Regions from separate parts of the Thermoanaerobacter sp. RKWS2 genome, predicted to be linked through region 2. Evidence: riboswitches for the same ligand, from Rfam matches in the RefSeq annotation. Region 2 holds a riboswitch; each other region holds the start of a gene.
What was found. Region 2 has a riboswitch for fluoride ahead of OEI98_RS15365 (dynamin family protein). Riboswitches for the same ligand answer to the same signal wherever they lie in the genome.
Positions count from the first base shown of each region.

Region 1: linked by a shared signal. The riboswitch ahead of OEI98_RS15415 (MutS-related protein) and the one ahead of OEI98_RS15365 (dynamin family protein) in region 2 are both predicted to bind fluoride.
Region 3: linked by a shared signal. The riboswitch ahead of crcB (fluoride efflux transporter CrcB) and the one ahead of OEI98_RS15365 (dynamin family protein) in region 2 are both predicted to bind fluoride.

Region 1 covers NZ_CP110888.1:2,551,165-2,556,910, forward strand. Annotated here, with positions in the region: gene OEI98_RS13575 (MutS-related protein) at 1-1,322, opposite strand, end outside; partial or broken gene OEI98_RS15415 (MutS-related protein) at 1,319-2,853, opposite strand; fluoride riboswitch at 2,924-2,997, opposite strand; gene OEI98_RS13590 (ClC family H(+)/Cl(-) exchange transporter) at 3,242-4,807, shown strand; partial or broken gene OEI98_RS13595 (twitching motility protein PilT) at 4,882-5,019, shown strand; gene OEI98_RS13600 (copper amine oxidase N-terminal domain-containing protein) at 5,064-5,746, opposite strand, start outside.
Region 2 covers NZ_CP110888.1:2,047,314-2,053,059, reverse strand. Annotated here, with positions in the region: gene OEI98_RS10925 (bis-aminopropyl spermidine synthase family protein) at 1-925, shown strand, start outside; gene OEI98_RS10920 (hypothetical protein) at 1,020-1,169, shown strand; gene OEI98_RS10915 (hypothetical protein) at 1,197-1,622, shown strand; gene OEI98_RS10910 (class I SAM-dependent methyltransferase) at 1,640-2,269, opposite strand; fluoride riboswitch at 2,491-2,550, shown strand; partial or broken gene OEI98_RS15365 (dynamin family protein) at 2,655-4,416, shown strand; gene OEI98_RS10890 (DUF5320 domain-containing protein) at 4,564-4,923, shown strand; gene OEI98_RS10885 (NifB/NifX family molybdenum-iron cluster-binding protein) at 5,118-5,480, shown strand; gene OEI98_RS10880 (ATP-binding protein) at 5,495-5,746, shown strand, end outside.
Region 3 covers NZ_CP110888.1:51,588-57,333, reverse strand. Annotated here, with positions in the region: gene OEI98_RS00325 (DUF1657 domain-containing protein) at 121-384, opposite strand; gene OEI98_RS00320 (pro-sigmaK processing inhibitor BofA family protein) at 466-738, opposite strand; gene OEI98_RS00315 (DUF2508 family protein) at 792-1,064, opposite strand; gene OEI98_RS00310 (HD-GYP domain-containing protein) at 1,114-2,286, opposite strand; gene crcB (fluoride efflux transporter CrcB) at 2,341-2,724, opposite strand; gene crcB (fluoride efflux transporter CrcB) at 2,721-3,125, opposite strand; fluoride riboswitch at 3,187-3,246, opposite strand; gene recR (recombination mediator RecR) at 3,295-3,894, opposite strand; gene OEI98_RS00290 (YbaB/EbfC family nucleoid-associated protein) at 3,904-4,239, opposite strand; gene dnaX (DNA polymerase III subunit gamma/tau) at 4,306-5,746, opposite strand, start outside.

The DNA.
Region 1 (5,746 bases), 500 kb from region 2:
AAGAAAACTTTGATGCGTTTTTCAATCAATGCAGTAATTATTTGCCTTGCAATTTCCGAACCTTCTCTTTCATTTGTCGCAGCAAATGATTCATTAAACAGTACCATGGAATTTGGCTTTATATTGTCTACTATATCACTCATCCTGCTAAGCTCTTCATCAAGCTTTCCACTTTTCATGGTAGCATCTTCTTTCCGTTTATAGTGGGTAAAAATCCCATCACATATGTTAGCAGAAAAATACTCGGCTGGCACAAACATACCACATTGCATCATCAACTGAGCCAAACCTATGCTTCGCAAAAAGGTAGATTTACCCCCTTGGTTGGCACCTGTAATTATTGCCAGATCTTTATTATCAGCATTTAAATCGTTGCCCACGATTTTTTGTTTCATTGTCAAAGCCAAACAGACATCGTATAATCCTTTAAAAGAATGCCTACGTTCACTGGATGCTACCGGAATAGGAAAAGACACCGGCTCTCCAATTTGGGCAAGTTTCTCATATAAATTCAAACAGCCAATGTAAAAAGCCAATTCAGTCCGCAATATGTTAAAAAAACTGAGAATATGATCAGCAGACTGAGCAAGTGCATTTGCCACGAGGTTGATTCCTCTGTCTTTTAAGTCAGATAAAGCTCTTGCCCCGCTTTCATCGCGCTCACTTATATAAAAAGTATAAGCATCCGGTCTTTTTGAAAAAATCCTGTCTATTAGACTTTGTTTTTTATCCTCCTGTTTGCGGAGGATATAATTGACGCCTTTATTGCCTTTACCCAACTCAGCACTGATCAAAATTCCATCGCGAAATTCCAGTTCTTTTAAATGATTTTGGATACTTTCAAAATATTCATCATCAAGTTCTTTTTTGAGCATTGCAAAAAACCTTTTAAAGCCCTCTGATTCGAATTTATCAGCATGTTGGTCGGCAATACTCTTTAGTTTTTTCAGCATTTCCATAAACATATGCAATACATCCATTGAGCTATGAAGTATAGCTGCAGGGTACCTGGTGAAAATGCTAAAATAATACTTTTTCTCGTTTTCAATTGCTTCTACTGCTATATTATAGATATTCCTAACAATGGAAGAATTTTTTAGAGAATCCTTCAGAACATCTTGGCGATATAATATTGTAGCCAGATCACTATACACGCTGGATAAAACAGATTTTTTGGCTACTTCAAATAAAAAATTATCACCAAGGGACATAGCATTGAACAAAGTGTTTAATTCTAAATCCTGTATCAATGCTTCTTCGTTCGAGGGCAATTTTTGTTGCAGGTCAAAATCATGATCTCTATACATAAGTAAAACTTTCATGATTTTATCCTCTCCTTTAAGCAGTTATACGTAAGCCTATATTTTTCAGCAATTGATATGGCGTATGAAAGCCCATCAGGAGGTCTTCTAACAATTTTATATGTGCGCAATGCCGGATTCTCAGGAACTACCGTACTGACCATACTTACAATTTTTTCGCTTAAGAATGCCAATTCATCTATAAATGTTACCCAGACGCACAGCACATCTAATTGTATTATTTTTTCCATTATCTTCTTACTTAAAAATAATGCGTCTTTTGCTGTGGTAGATGTAAAAATTTCATTCATTATTATAATACTGTTTGATGTGGCCTGGGCAAGAATATTGTAAATTCTAAGCAATTCATCTTCCAGTTTTCCACGAAGATCTTTAATATTTTCTTCCTTTTCAAAATGTGTAAATAGTTTATCAAAAAGAAAGAGTTGCGCTTCCTTTCCGGGAACAGGGCAGCCTATACTGGCCAAATAATGCAATTGTCCGAAAGTGCGTGCAAATGTTGTTTTGCCTCCCTGGTTCGGACCGGTAATTACAAATATACGCTCTTTACCTTTTAAATAAAAATCATTACAAACAACAGCCGAATTTTCGTTGATGAGTTTATAAGCCAGAGCTAAATCAAATCCTTCGTAATTATAAACTTCCTTGCATTTACTAGATATTTGTGGATAACAAAATTTTAGTCCAGGCGCTTGAATAGTGCCATATATTCCAAATAAGCAATATAAAATTGTACTTCCCTATCAAAAGTAGCTATTGTCTCATCTAAATAATCACTATTTTTCATACAATAATTATCAAGATTAGAAAATATATCATGATATAACTGAGCTACTAAATCCAATATTTTTGCTTCGACATGGTTCATATCTGGCCAATCAGAAAATTTGACTTTATAATCCTTTGCTGCTTCCTGTTTGAATTTTTCAAACGTTTTTTCTACTTCTATACTGTAATCAATTTCAGATTCATATTTACGGACCGTCACACGGTTACCTTTTATTAACAAGCAATATTTTACTGTAGACAAATCAGCTTTAAGTTTTTTCGTTTCACTCAGTAGCAGCTGAAAACGGTCAGAATTGATATAATCCATCAAATATTGACGAAATGCTAAAAAACCACGAGATTTTAACTCTACAGAAGACAAGTCTTCTACTAAATCAGTAATTGCATCACAGTAGATTTCTACAGCATCCAAAAACCATCTTTCTTTCTGGTATTTGTAGTAAAGTTTGTCTGCTTGAGCAAGGTGTTTGCGCATTTCTTGCATTTTTTCCGCAAATGATTTTATATCCTCAAGCAAAACTTCATTTTCAAGATCTTGCATTATTTCATGGCGATACTTGATAGTATCAATATCGTTTAAAGGAGTGTAAAAAAACAGTTTTAAATTATATTCTTCTTTGCCTCTTGTTATGACATCTATAATTTGATCAAGATTTAAGTCAACAAAAAAATCAGGCGCTTCGAATGTTTCTTTTTTTACTCCATCTTCGTTTTTTTCAAATAATATGCTATGGAAAGGCATAAGAAAGTACCTCCCTTTCAAAGTTGTAGGCAAATGCACTAAATATAAAAAAGCTGACAACCCCTACGTTTTTACCGTAGAAGCCATCAGCTGTTTATCAGCAGTTCGGATTTTCCAAAAGGGGGCTTCATCCCTTTTTGAATATTATATCACTTTTTTATGAAGCCTGCAAGAATATGTGAAAATTTACTTCAAAGCATAATGTTTATGTTTATTTGTTTAAAATAAAAAAATTTTTGTATTGTTTTATATCCAAATTTTGTAATACTGCTTATTATTCTATAAGTAAACTTAACAATATAAAATACTTGATATCATTATTTTGTAGTATAATGATAATATGAGAAAAATAAATATTCATTCATTTTATGTTTTGGGAGGGATCTTATTGAATAAAGGTAAAAGTATAACATTCAATACTTTAATACATTGGGAAGAATTTCGCAAGCGTATTATAGTTGAAGGCATTATAACAGGTTTCTTTGTTGGATTGATTATTGCTATTTTAAGATATATTCTTGAAAAAACAAATATTCTTGTAATAAGTGTATACAAAATTCTTCATACAAATCCTTACTTGTTAATTGGCTGGATAATTTTCCTTTCTCTAATAGGCTTATTATTGGGTATAATAGTGAAAAAAGAACCTATGATAAGCGGTAGCGGTATACCTCAAGTTGAAGGCATGATTATCGGTTATATAAAAGTTAATTGGTTACGAGTTTTATTGTTAAAGCTCATAGGTACTATTTTAGCGATAGGTGCAGGACTTTCTTTAGGGCGCGAAGGTCCATGTGTGCAAATTGGTTCTTCAATCGGACAAGGAATAAGTAGGTTGTTTGGTAGATTTAGAGTTGAAGAAAAATACCTTCTTACATGCGGAGCTAGTGCAGGGCTTGCAGCAGCTTTTAATGCACCACTTGCAGGAGTTATTTTTGCTCTTGAAGAACTGCATAAAAATTTCTCACCATTGGTACTTGTATCTAGTATGGTTTCATCACTTACATCAACTTTTGTAGCTGGTGAACTATTAGGAATCAAACCTATTTTTAATCTGAAAAATCTAGCAGTAATGCCGCTTAATAATTATCTTTATCTTATTTTACTTGGAATTATCGTTGGGTTATGTGGAATTGTATTTAATAAAACTCTTTTAAAAACTCAAGATATATACAACATGTTAAAAATAAAATCACATATGAAGCCAATAATACCTCTTATTATATCTGTTGCAGTTGGACTATGGATACCTATGGCACTTGGCGGCGGTGAAAGTCTTGTCGATACATTAAGTAAAGATAGTTTTAGTTTAAAATTTTTAATTTTGCTATTGATTGTTAAATTTTTATTTACTATGGTAAGCTATGGCTCAGGTGTACCAGGAGGTATTTTTATGCCCCTCCTTATAATAGGTTCACTGATTGGCAACATATACGGAACTGTAATAATTAAAATAATGCATATAAACCCTATTTATATCAAAAATTTTATTGTATTTGCTATGGCAGGATATTTTGCTGCTATAGTTAGGGCACCGATAACAGGTAGTTTGCTCGTAACTGAAATGACCGGTTCATTTTCTCATTTGTTGGCCCTAAGCACTGTCTCTATAACGGCATACCTTTCATCAGATTTGTTCTCAAATATGCCGATTTATGAATCTTTGTTAGAACGTCTGCCAATAAAGAAAGGACAAAAATCTATTACCGCCAATAAAAAAAGAAAGACGATTTTCGAAATGCCTGTTTGTGTAGGCTCAAGTTTAGATGGCAAAAAATTAAAGGATATTAGTTTGCCCCAAAGTTGCTTACTTGTTGGCATAAAGAGGGGAACGCATGAATTAATACCAAAGGGAAATACGAAAATTCTAGCCGGCGATTATCTAGTAGTCCTTGCAGATGAAGATAAAGCTACAGAAATTAGAGAAATTTTGTTGAATATGACACAGAAGTGAACAAATCTTAAATAGACACGGGGACGGTTTCTTTGTCCGAGTCGGACAAAGAAACCGTCCCCGTATCTATTGGGAAAAAGGGAATCACCATTCGCAGCACTATAGATTTACTCATAGCACAAACAGCCATTGAAAACAATTTATATTTGTTGCACGATGATAAAGATTTTTCCTTAATTGCACAAGTTGATGAAAGATTAAAAGAGTACTAAAAAGAAGTCTGTATAAAAAAGTGGCAGCCTTTTTTATTATGTATTTATTGCACTGGAAGAACTTCAGCAGCACGTTCCAATTCGTAACCTTCCGGAGTAACCATTCGAAAAAGCATTATTCGGCTCTTTGTTTCTTTATCCACCATTATCCCAGCATCACTATAGTTTATCCTCACCGTTTGGTAACCTTGAAGTTGAGGTTCAACTACCACCAACCATTCATCATCCAATCGGTAGATTTCTTTAACCTTATGAGATAATAGCCATAGTTCAAAAGAATGTGATGAATTAAAAGAACTGCCGACTGGTTTTTCCCAGTCTTCTGAAAATCCAATCATGTAATACAACCCTGCTCCTTCAGAAAGTCCTCCGGTATAAATGAAAAAGTTGCGTTGAGCACAACTAATAAGTTGTGTTATGTCACTATATTTTCCTCCCATAAAGGTACTATGCCAGGCTTTAGAGTAAATAGGTCGAATCCAGCTATCATCTTCGCTGGTAATTTCAAAAGGAACTTTACAACCAAGCGAACGGATATCTTGAATAGAATGAATCGTATTTTGTTCTAAGAACTGTTTAATTTGTTCTCTGTTCCAATCGTTCACTATTGTGTTAGGTTGTTCTGGCTCAATGGCATGTAACCTCTCCAACAGCTTTGAAGTTATTTTTACTGTATAACCTTCACTGCTCTGTTCCAACTGGACATCAGCACCTAATGATTCAGCAA
Region 2 (5,746 bases):
AGCAGAAATAATTGAGTTACTACGTCAAAAAAATTTGTTGAAAGTTGAGAAAAATGGAGATATAAAATTTAATTCTAAAGGTTTAGAATATCTTGGGAGTCTTAAAATAGCTCCAAAAAGAACATATACTTGTCACGCGTGTGAAGGACGAGGGATAAACTTTTCTAAATTAGAAGACTTGATCAAAAAATTTGACCAAGTGACAGTAAATCGCCCAAAAGCTATTAGCGATTATGACCAAGGTTTTGTTACGACACAAACAGTGGTGGGCAGAATAGCTCTCCTGGCTGAAAGAGGAGATTTAGAGGGGAAAAAGCTTTTAGTTTTAGGTGATGATGACCTTGTAAGTATAGCAGCAGGACTTTCAGGTATGACAACGGAAATTGTTGTGATGGAAATAGACGATAGACTAGTGGAATACATCAATGAGGTGGCAAATAAATATAATCTGCCTATAAAAGCCATGAAATACGATTTTAGAGACAAACTACCAGAGGAATATGTAGGGTATTTTGATACTTTTATTACTGACCCGCCAGAGACTATAGAAGCTTTGGAAATTTGCATAGGAAGAGGGATTTCTGCTCTTTCCAAAGAAGGGTGTGCGGGGTATTTTGGACTGACGTCGATAGAGGCCTCATTGGAAAAGTGGAATGTTTTCCAGCAAATTTTAGCAAGTAAATTTAAAGTGGTAGTGACAGATATTATCCATAACTTTAATCATTATGTAAATTGGGACTATCTTTTAAATACAGTAGGTAAACAATATGAATTTGTGCAAGTAGAGCCAAAACTTAATTGGTACCGGTCTTCTATGTATCGTATAGAGACCTTAAAAGATTCAAAAGGAATTGAAAATGAATATAAACCTTGTGAATTATACGTAGACGAAGAAGCTTTAATATACAGAGGAGACAAAGCATAGGCTTCCATACTAATGTGGAGGCCTATATTTATTATTCAGTACAAGCACAAGACAAACTATAAAATCATATATAAAAATGAGTATATAAAATTTTATGAAAAGAGTGATCGCTATGAAAGAAGAAAAAGAAGGATTAAATGCTTATTTGCTTGTAATTGTACTTTCGTTGATTCTCTATTTCGGTTTGGGTTATGCAAAACCTGAAGAGCCAGCGATAATAATTTTTCCACTGCCAATAAGATGACATAAAAGTTATAGGGGGAGAAAATACATGTTTTCATCGGATAATTTAGAATCCCAATTGAAAGATTTGCTATTAAAGCTAGGATTAAGGGAAAATAGCGAAGAGAATGGTCAAAAAGAAAATAAGGAGGAGGATAAAGATGAAGAAGGTGGAGAACATCCTGATGTAGATGGAGGGAAAGGTGATAAAGGGAATGGGGAAAATGGTGAAAAAGATAATACAGGTGGAAAAGGAGGAGATGAAAAAAAGAAGGGAGTCTTAACCCCTTCACAGATAATGGTTATTTTAGGTATACTTAGTGGAGCTTTGGAACCTATTTCAATAATTGTGGATAGAAATCAAAATGTGCAAATTGTTTTATCAGGTACATTGATAGAAAAAATAGAATCAAAAGAGGATACGCAACCCAAAGAAGGGGATTTTTTAGACAACGTAATAAAAGCTTTGTTTTAAAAAGTGTAGTTCAAATATCATTTTTTAGCGCTTATTACTATGAAGGAGCCTTTGCCAAAGCCATATCTTACAGGTTCTTTTTCTTTCATTTCATCAAGTTTTTTAAAAATGGTCTGTGAGAAATTGAAATTTTTAAATCCTGCTTCATAAAGCAATTCAACTATTTCACTTGTAGAATAAAACGTTGCTTCTTTGTAAAATAGACTTTTTTCTTTATTTGCTTGATATATTTTGCCAATTGTGCTCTCTCTATCTACAAAGCCTATTAAAATTGTACCGCTATTTTTAAGTACTCTAAAACATTCTTTGAAGGATTTTAGCACATCGTCTACAAAACATACAGTCGTCACCATTAAAACAAGGTCAAAAGAGTTGTCTTCAAACGGAAGATTTTCTGCTACTCCATCTACCACATTAAGACCCCGTTCTAAAGCAATTTTTCTCATTTGATAAGAAGGTTCTACTCCGCTTTTTATACCTAGAGGTACTGCAAACTTTCCAGTTCCGATTCCTACTTCCAACCCTTTTTCAAATTTCGGCATAAGCAATTTTACAGCATCTAATTCCGATTGATAGGCGTATTCATTTTTTTCAAACCATTCTTCATATCTGTCAAAATGTTTTTCAAAAGCAGATATTTTAGGCATAATTTCTCATCCCTTCTGAAACTTTTTTCTACTTTTTCTTCTTGTCTTTCAAAACTTATAGACTCATTCTTTGAAAGTCACACTTTAAAAGTCAAACACACTCTTTAATAAATCTTCCCTTGATTTCATTATATCATATAACAGAAATATACTGCACGCATATCTTTAGCTTTTACTATCTTGCAAAGTTTTTACATTTTGGGTATAATGATATTGACAATTGTATAAAAAGTGATGGAACTCACTTCAACCGCCGAAGGGCTGATAGTTCCTACTTGGTGTAAAAGCCAGTAGGAACTATTTTGCTTTTTAGGGGGTGATGGTAAGGTAAAAAATGTCACTCCATATCTGAATTTCGATTATACTGTTGATATGAGGTGAGCTAATGAAGGAGCAATATAACCAGATGAAAAGAAGCTTAGATGTGATATTTGAAAAAATAGAAAGAATATCAAAAGATATCAATATTAAAGCAGTAGGAGAAGCTGTTTCAGAAGTTAAAAATAAATTTTGCAATAATATTTTTTATCTTGTGATATTAGGACAATTTAAAAGAGGAAAATCAACATTTACTAATTATATGTTAGGAGCTGATATACTTCCAACAGGTGTTGTTCCTTTAACATCTGTTATAACAAAAATCCAATATAGCACTGATATATGGGCAAAAGTTCTATATGATGATGGCAGAAGTGAAAATATTGACATTAAAGAATTGGATTTGTATTGCACAGAAAAAAACAACCCTAAAAACATAAAAGGAGTCAAGGAAATACATATAGGATATCCTTTTGAGTTTATAAGTAATGACGTAGTAATCATAGATACACCGGGAATTGGTTCAGTCTATAAACATAATACAGATGTTGCATATAGTTATATAAATAAAGCTGATGCTGTGATTTTTTTGCTTTCAGTAGACCCTCCTATAAGTGAACTGGAAAAGGAGTTTTTGTCTAAAATATCTGAAAATGTTAATAAAATATTTTTTGTTTTAAATAAAATTGACTATGTAAATGAAATGGAGTTAAAGGAAATAATCAATTTTAATGAAAATATTGTAAGAGAAATTACAAAGAATAATAACATTTCTATTTATCCAATTTCTGCTAAATTGGCATTAGAAGGCAAAATATCAAAAGATAATAAAGCAATTGAAAAGAGTGGAACTCAAAAGCTGGAAAATGATTTGCAGAATTTTTTAATAAAAGAAAAAGAAAAAGTGTTGCTTGAAAGCTATGCCAAAAATATTGAAAGAATTATTTCGATGTGCCAAACTTTTTTGAAAGCAGTATAAAATTGAAACAAATTCCATTAGAGCGTCTTGAATCTAATATAAAATCTTTTGAGAACTTTATTAAAGAAGTTGAAAAAAGCAAAAAAGAAATATCCTTATTGTTTCAAGGTGATATGAAAAATATTTTACAGAATTTTGATAAAAAGATGGAAGAATATAAACAGTTTATCAGTATAAGAGTATCAGAAAAGATAAAAGGATATTACCACGGTATTCGTGACTTTAGTCGAATTAATCAGAAAAAGAGCTTGAAAAGTACCTCGAAAGAGCTATTATAGAAGAATTTGAAAAATTAAAAGGTCATATTGAAAGGGATATTGAAGAACAATATAGTAAAGCTTTGTCTAATTATCTTTTAAGGCTCAATGCAGTCATTGATGAAGTAAAAACAGTAGCAAACGAATTGTTCGGCATAAATCTGGAATATTTTAAAAGCGTAGGTGGTATTACGGCAGAGAGTAAATTTACATACAAGATAGGATATGATGTTGGTGCATTAGAAATAGACCCTGTGTATTTTACCTATTTTTTGCCTAAAAAATTTGCTGGAAAAATTATTTTAAAAAGGATTTTAGATAGAGTAGACATTGATGTTGACAGAAACATAGGTCGCATTCGTTATGATTTATTAACAAGGATTGAAGAAAGTTTTAGTGAATTTGAAAAAGATATGAATTTTAAATTACAAACGATGTATGATACTGTAAAAGAACTACTTGCTAAGTCAATAAAGGATTATAAATTTGATAGAGATAGCTTCGAAAGAGAAAAAGCTTGTTATCAGACATTGCTAAAAGATATTGAAAAAATACGTGAAGAATTAGAGCATGTTTTAAATATGTTGAAATAATATAGTGAAGTATATAAGTGAAAGAATTTAAAAATTCAACAATAAAAAATATTTTTTGGGTAAAATATTATTGACATAAGTCCATAACAGTGATATTATATAACTAGGTAATGGTCATATGACCAAAATAAAAGAGGAGGGATTGATATGCCAAGAGGAGATGGAACAGGTCCAATGGGTTTAGGCCCAAGAACAGGAAGAGGCTTAGGATATTGTTCAGGATATAATGTACCTGGTTATTTAAATCCTGTAGGAGCATACTGGGGATTTGGCAGAGGCTTCGGTTGGTTCGGCAGAGGAAGAGGATTTAGACATATGTACTATTTAACAGGATTTCCTGGTTGGGCAAGAGGATGGTATGGTTATGGGTATCCTCAATATCCTGGCTACAATATAAATGAAAAAGATGTTTTAAGTGCTGAAGCAAAATATTTGGAAGACCAATTAAAATATATAAAAGAAAGATTGGACCAATTAGAGAAAAAAGACGATAAAAAAGAGGAATAATTAGTTTTAAAAGTCGCAGTCACGCAAGTGGCTGCTTATTTTTATGCTTTAATTTGATATAATTTGGCTAAAGTGTTATAGTAAAACAGATTAAGTGCGCTTTTTGTTTAATAAATTTATTGACATATGACAAAAATAATAATATATTAATAAATGTAAGTAACATATGTCAATAATGAAATGGAGGATGCAATATGAAAATAGCTATTTCCTCAGAAGGAAAAACTCTTGAAGCTAAGGTGGATTCAAGATTTGGACGAGCTCAATATTTTATTATAGTTGATAGTGAGACGATGGATTATAAAGTTATTGACAACGCTGCAGTAGCCCAAAGCAGTGGTGCGGGCACTAAAGCGGCACAGACTCTTATAGATGAAGGCGTACAAGTTCTCATCTCAAGCAATGTAGGACCAAACGCTATGGAAGTATTTAAAGCAGCAGAAATTCCAGTTTATAAAGCAATAGAAGGAGATGTAAAAACAAACATAGAGCTTTTTAAAAATGGAAGCCTTGAAAAGATAACAGAAGCGACAAATCAAGGACATCACCATCATTAAAAGGAGCATTGAAGATGAGAAGAGTCAAGATTTCTGTATTGAGTGGTAAAGGTGGGACAGGAAAAACAACTGTTTCTGTTAACCTTGCCAAAACTTTTAATAATAGCCTGTACGTTGATTGTGATGTAGAAGAGCCTAACGGCTATTTATTTTTAAATCCTCAAATAGAAGATGAAAAAACGGTTAAAGTCGTAATACCTGAAATAAACTACGACAAATGCACATTATGTGGTGAGTGTGTAAAAGCGTGTAGATTTGGAGCTTTG
Region 3 (5,746 bases), 830 kb from region 2:
CAGCTATTTAATGAATATATCTTATTATTGCATCATAATCCTCATTTTTATGAGTTTAAATCAGGTAAACATTGTATTAAAATAGAGCGGAGGCACAAGGCCTCCTTATAAATTATCTTTTCACTTTTTATTTGTGAGAACATTTTGTTGATTTTGTTGTGTCGCTTGCTGTGTAGCTTGAGACTGTTGATTTAGTTTGTTATGGGCATTTATATAATTTAACCTATTAGTAAGCATAGTGACATGTCTTTGCATATCTTGTTGCATCTGTTGAAACATTTGTTTTGCAGCAGGGTCATCTGTAGAGCTTGCAAATTGCGCATAGGTTCCAAGAGCCGATTGTGCGGCTGCAATAGCTTTTTCCATATCACTCTTAACAGTCATAATAATCCTCCTTTTATCTTTTTTACACAATTATTATTCCAAAAAGGAGGCTTATTTAAACTGTTTATTTTTGTAGTGATTTCAAACAATATGCTGCAAAATTATCAAAAGGATAATTCCTGGAATACCCAAAAAGCCTACAACAAGAGCAGTCACAGGATTTATAGCAATATATAATCCAAGAGATTTTCCTATCAAATTGATAATAAACAAAATTAAGCCGCCAATAATTCCATTTATTATAATTCTTAGCAAAATTTTTCTTGGAACTACTAATAACCATCCTAAAAGATAAAGTAAAAACAAGCCAATTAAGTAAGCAATGATTATATTGTATTCAATGCTTATATTCATACAAAAACCCCCTAAGAGTCTACTGTTATATTTATACTTAGGGGGAGGACAAATTATGATAGGAGGGACGAAAAATTATCAAAATTTATTCCCTCTTTTTTTGCTTTTTTCAATAAATATATGTACTTTCTCTTTAAACTCTCTAACCGATATATAGCATAATCTACTAAGTCAGGGTCTGTGACACTTTGAAAATAAATTTCTGCATCTTTCAATTCTTTTATCGTTTGTCTCACTTCATTTACCAATTGATAGTTCTCACTATTGTAGTCATATATATTTTTTGTTACCGCAATCTCTTTTAAATAATCGAAAAGCATTCCCATAATATACCTCCTCAACCGTATTATTTCCTAAAATACGGTTGAGTATACATCAAAGTACCACTTCTTTTAAAATTTCTAAAGACTCTCCGCTTACTTTATTATCTTTCACCGATTTTGCAATAATGTCTATCGCCTGCTTCGGTTCAAGTCCCTTTCTATAAGGCCTGTCTTCTGTCAATGCTTGATACATGTCACAAACCGCCACATGTCTATCAATCTCTCCAATTTCGTCACCTTTTAATCCCTCAGGATACCCGCTTCCATCTAATTTCTCGTGATGATTTGCGGCCCATTCTGCTATATCATCTATTCCTCCTATTTCTTTGAGTATTTCTTTAGTATAATAGGTATGAGATTTTATAACCATAAACTCCTCTTCAGTAAGCTTGTCCGGTTTGTCAAGAATAGAATTAGGTATGGCTAGCTTTCCAAGGTCATGAAGCAATCCCGCAATTTTTATTTTTCGAGAAGTTTCTTCATCATATCCTATCACCTTAGCCATTTCATAAGCTAACTTTGAAATACCTTTAGAATGGTTATAGGTAAAACGGCTTCTATTATCGATAATCTGTGCAAAAACCTCTGCTATATCCTCTAATTCATTAATTCCTATTGAAACCGTGTCTTTAGGTTCAATCCTTTTTAATATACTTTTTATATCAAAAAATTTATAATCAAGCCAAAATTTTTCTTGTCTTGTAAGGTCAAGTAATGCATTTGCAACCACGGGATTAAACATCTTGCCAGTACCACTTTTTATACCTTCTTTGATATTATTCCGAATATTATACTCACTTTCTTTCCCAACCGATGAGGTGTACCGTATATCAAATTGATCAGATATAAAAACAATCTGAGCTCCTAAAGGAATAGAATCGCCATTTAGTTTAAAATGTCCGCTTCCATCGTAATTTTCATGATGATATCTTATAATATCCGAAAAATTTTCTCCAAAGGGCAACTTCTTTACAATTTCACTTCCTCTTTCACTGTGTTTCCACCATTCGTCTTTGTTAAAATCTTCGTATATATCTCCTTGTCCTATATCATGTAACAAAGCAGAATAATACACTTTTTTTGTTTCTTTTTCATCCAAATTCAGCATCTCAGAAATCCTTAGAGAAATATAAGCCACCCTTCTTGCATGTCCCATGTTCTTATACTCTTGCACGTCAAGGGCCAAAGATAAAGCAGACAGCAGATTATTATAATTCAAATTCACATTTTATTCCTCCTAACTGATATTTATTTTCTACTGACATATATTATACACCAATCAAATCAATTTTCCCATATAATTTCCGAGATAATATCCCAATACTCCTCCTATTAGTCCAAATATAATTGTTAAGGACATATATATAAATGCATGAAAATATTTTTTATTCTTGATTAAGTCTACTGTCTCATGGGAAAAAGTTGAGTATGTTGTAAAAGCACCTAGAAATCCCGTTGTCAGAAAAAGTTTAACATCATAGCTTAAATTTACATTTATTTTAGGACTTGATAAAAAGTTTAATAAAAACGCACCTAATACATTTATAATAAAAGTTTCGATAGGAATAACTATCTCTCGGTTTTCCTTTATATGCCGCGATATTTCATATCTCAATATTGCTCCCAAAATTCCTCCAATTCCTACATATAGTATACTTGTCACTGTTCTTCCTCCCGCTCCTTTAGTAAGTCAAAAGTTTTGTCAGCAAATTCAAATCCTAAATAAGACATCAAAAGGCCTCCAAATATTGATAAAATTATATAACTTAGAGCAATATAATCTTTCCCTGCTTTTAATAAATTTATTGTTTCCATACTAAAAGTAGAAAATGTTGTAAAAGCCCCAATAAATCCTGTTGTTATCGCCAATCTCAAATTAGTATTTACCTTGTACTCATCCATAGTAAAATTAGCAATAAAACTTAACAAAAACGAACCTAAAATATTTATCATAAAAGTTTCAAAGGGAAATGCAGTGTGATACATCTTTGTAAAGTAAATTGTTATTAAATATCTTAGTACTGCTCCAAAAAATCCTCCAATCCCTATATAGATGTATTCCATGAAAATCTCCCTTTCTGTTTACATTTTTGGGCAATAAAAAGCTCCTATTAGGCCTTATATCATCCTAATAGGAGCCATCAGCGTTTCCGCATTTATGGCGAGCTCCATCGCCTTCTGTTATTTACTACAAATTTATTATAATAAAGTACAAATGAAAATGCAATACCTTTTACAATTCTCTTCTACCTTCAAGAGCCCTTGAAAGAGTTACAACATCGGTGTATTCCAAGTCACCACCTACCGGCACCCCATGAGCAATCCTTGTGACTTTTATTCCTAACGGTTTTAATAGCTTAGCAATGTACATTGCTGTCGCTTCTCCTTCTATGTCAGGATTTGTAGCAAGTATGACTTCTTTTACATTTCCATTTTTTACTCTGTCTAAAAGTTCTTTAATTTTTATATCTTCAGGGCCAACGCCCTCTATAGGAGAAATAACACCATGAAGTACATGATACACTCCTTTATACTCTCGTATTTTCTCCATTGCAACAACATCCATAGGATGAGAAACAACACATATAAGAGAATGATCTCTTTCTTTATCACTACATATGTTACAAACCTCTGTGTCAGTTATGTTATAACAAATTCTACAATACTTTATCTTTTCTTTTGCATCAATAATCGCTTGAGACAAGCTTTTTACCTCTTCCAAAGGCATATTTATTATGAAAAAAGCAAGCCTTTGTGCTGTTTTAGGACCTATACCGGGCAACTTTGACAGTTCTTCTATAAGCTTCGCTATAGAAGTAGAATAATAGTTCATTTTTTCACCTCAAAACAGTCCAGGAATGTTTAGTCCTCCGGTTATCTTTGCCATTTCAGAAGCAATCATTTCTTCTGCATTCCTTAACGCTTGATTAACCGCAGCTAATACAAGGTCTTCTAACGTTTCTACATCATCTTTATCTACAACATCAGGATTTATTTCAATACTTACAAGTTCTTTTCTGCCATTAGCAACTGCTTTTACCATCCCACCACCGACAGTAGCTTCTACAGTCTTTTGCATTAGCTCTTCTTGCATTTTCTTTATTTCTTCTTGCATCTGTTGGGCTTGTTTAATCATGTTATTTATATTAAACCCGCCCGGAAATCCGCCTTTTGCCATAACACTATAACCTCCTAAATTTTATTCTAAAAATATTTATATGCTTTTTTGAATTATTTGTGAAAATTATATTATCTCTATATCTTCACCAAAAAACTCCTTAACTTGCTGTACAAGTAATTCCTCTTCATTTTTTCTTAATTCAAACTTCAAAGGAATTGCCTTCCCAACTAGTTCTTTTAATATTCCTTCAATAAAACTTTTGTTTTCCGCTTTGCTCAATTCCTCCTTTAATAAAGCATACTCTTCAGGATATTCTACCACAATTGTTCCTTTTTTTAAATAAGGAATCCCTTTTTCTATAAAGGCATACAAAGCTATTCTTTCTTTTTTTATCATTTCTTTTACTTCAGCCCACACCTTTTCTAGATCTATATCCTCTTGCTGTACTATTTGCGATGCCACGTTTTCTTCTTTTTCTTCTTCTGGCGAATTTATTTTTTTATTTTTCTCTTCTTTTTCTTCCCTCAGAAAAAATTGTCCTTTTTCTAATTTGTCTTCTATTTGTTCTACTCTTGCTAGCAAACTCATCATATCGTAAGAAATTTCCGGCTTTATCAACCTCAAAATAGTCACTTCTAAAAGGGTTAACGGAGATATAGCATATCTAACTTCTTTTTGTAGATTTGTAAATTTTTCTAAAGCGTTAGTCAAAAAAGCTGTACCAAAGTTTTGCACTCTTTCTTTTACAGTTTCTACATCGCTGTATAAAATTTCTTTTAATTCCTCTCCTCCTGTTTTGTAAAGCACCATATCTCTCAAAATATAAGTTAAGGACTTTAAAAAATTCCCCACGTCTATTCCATAAGACAAAATTTTATCTAATTGTTTCAATGAAGCTGCTACATCTTTAGCATTCATGTAATCTAAAAGAGAAAATAACATTTCATCATTAGCTACACCTAACATTTCGCATACATCTTCATAGGTTATAAGGCCTTCTTTATAAGAAGCACATTGTTCTAAAAGACTAATAGCATCTCTCATAGAACCATTGCCATAAAGTGCGATAGTTTTAAGACCCTTCTCTTCAATTTTTATGTTGCTGTCAATGCAAATTTTTTCAAGATTTTGCGCTATTAATCGAGTAGGTATTTTTTTAAAGTCAAACCTTTGACAGCGGGATAAAATAGTATCTGGCAATTTGTCCGGCTCTGTAGTCGCAAGAATAAAAATCACATGAGGAGGTGGCTCTTCCAATGTCTTTAAAAGAGCATTAAAAGCCCCTGTAGAAAGCATATGCACCTCATCAATTATATATACTTTGTACTTAGCTATGGATGGAGAGTAAATTACAGATTCTCTCAATTCTCTTACATCATTTACACTGTTATTAGACGCAGCATCAATCTCTAAAACATCCATCGTAGTGTTGTTATTTATAGCTTGACAAATCTCACAAGAATTACAAGGCTCTCCATCTTTATTATTTAAACAATTAACTGCTTTTGCAAAAATCTTAGCTACACTGGTTTTTCCTGTTCCTCTTGTACCTGTAAAGAGATAA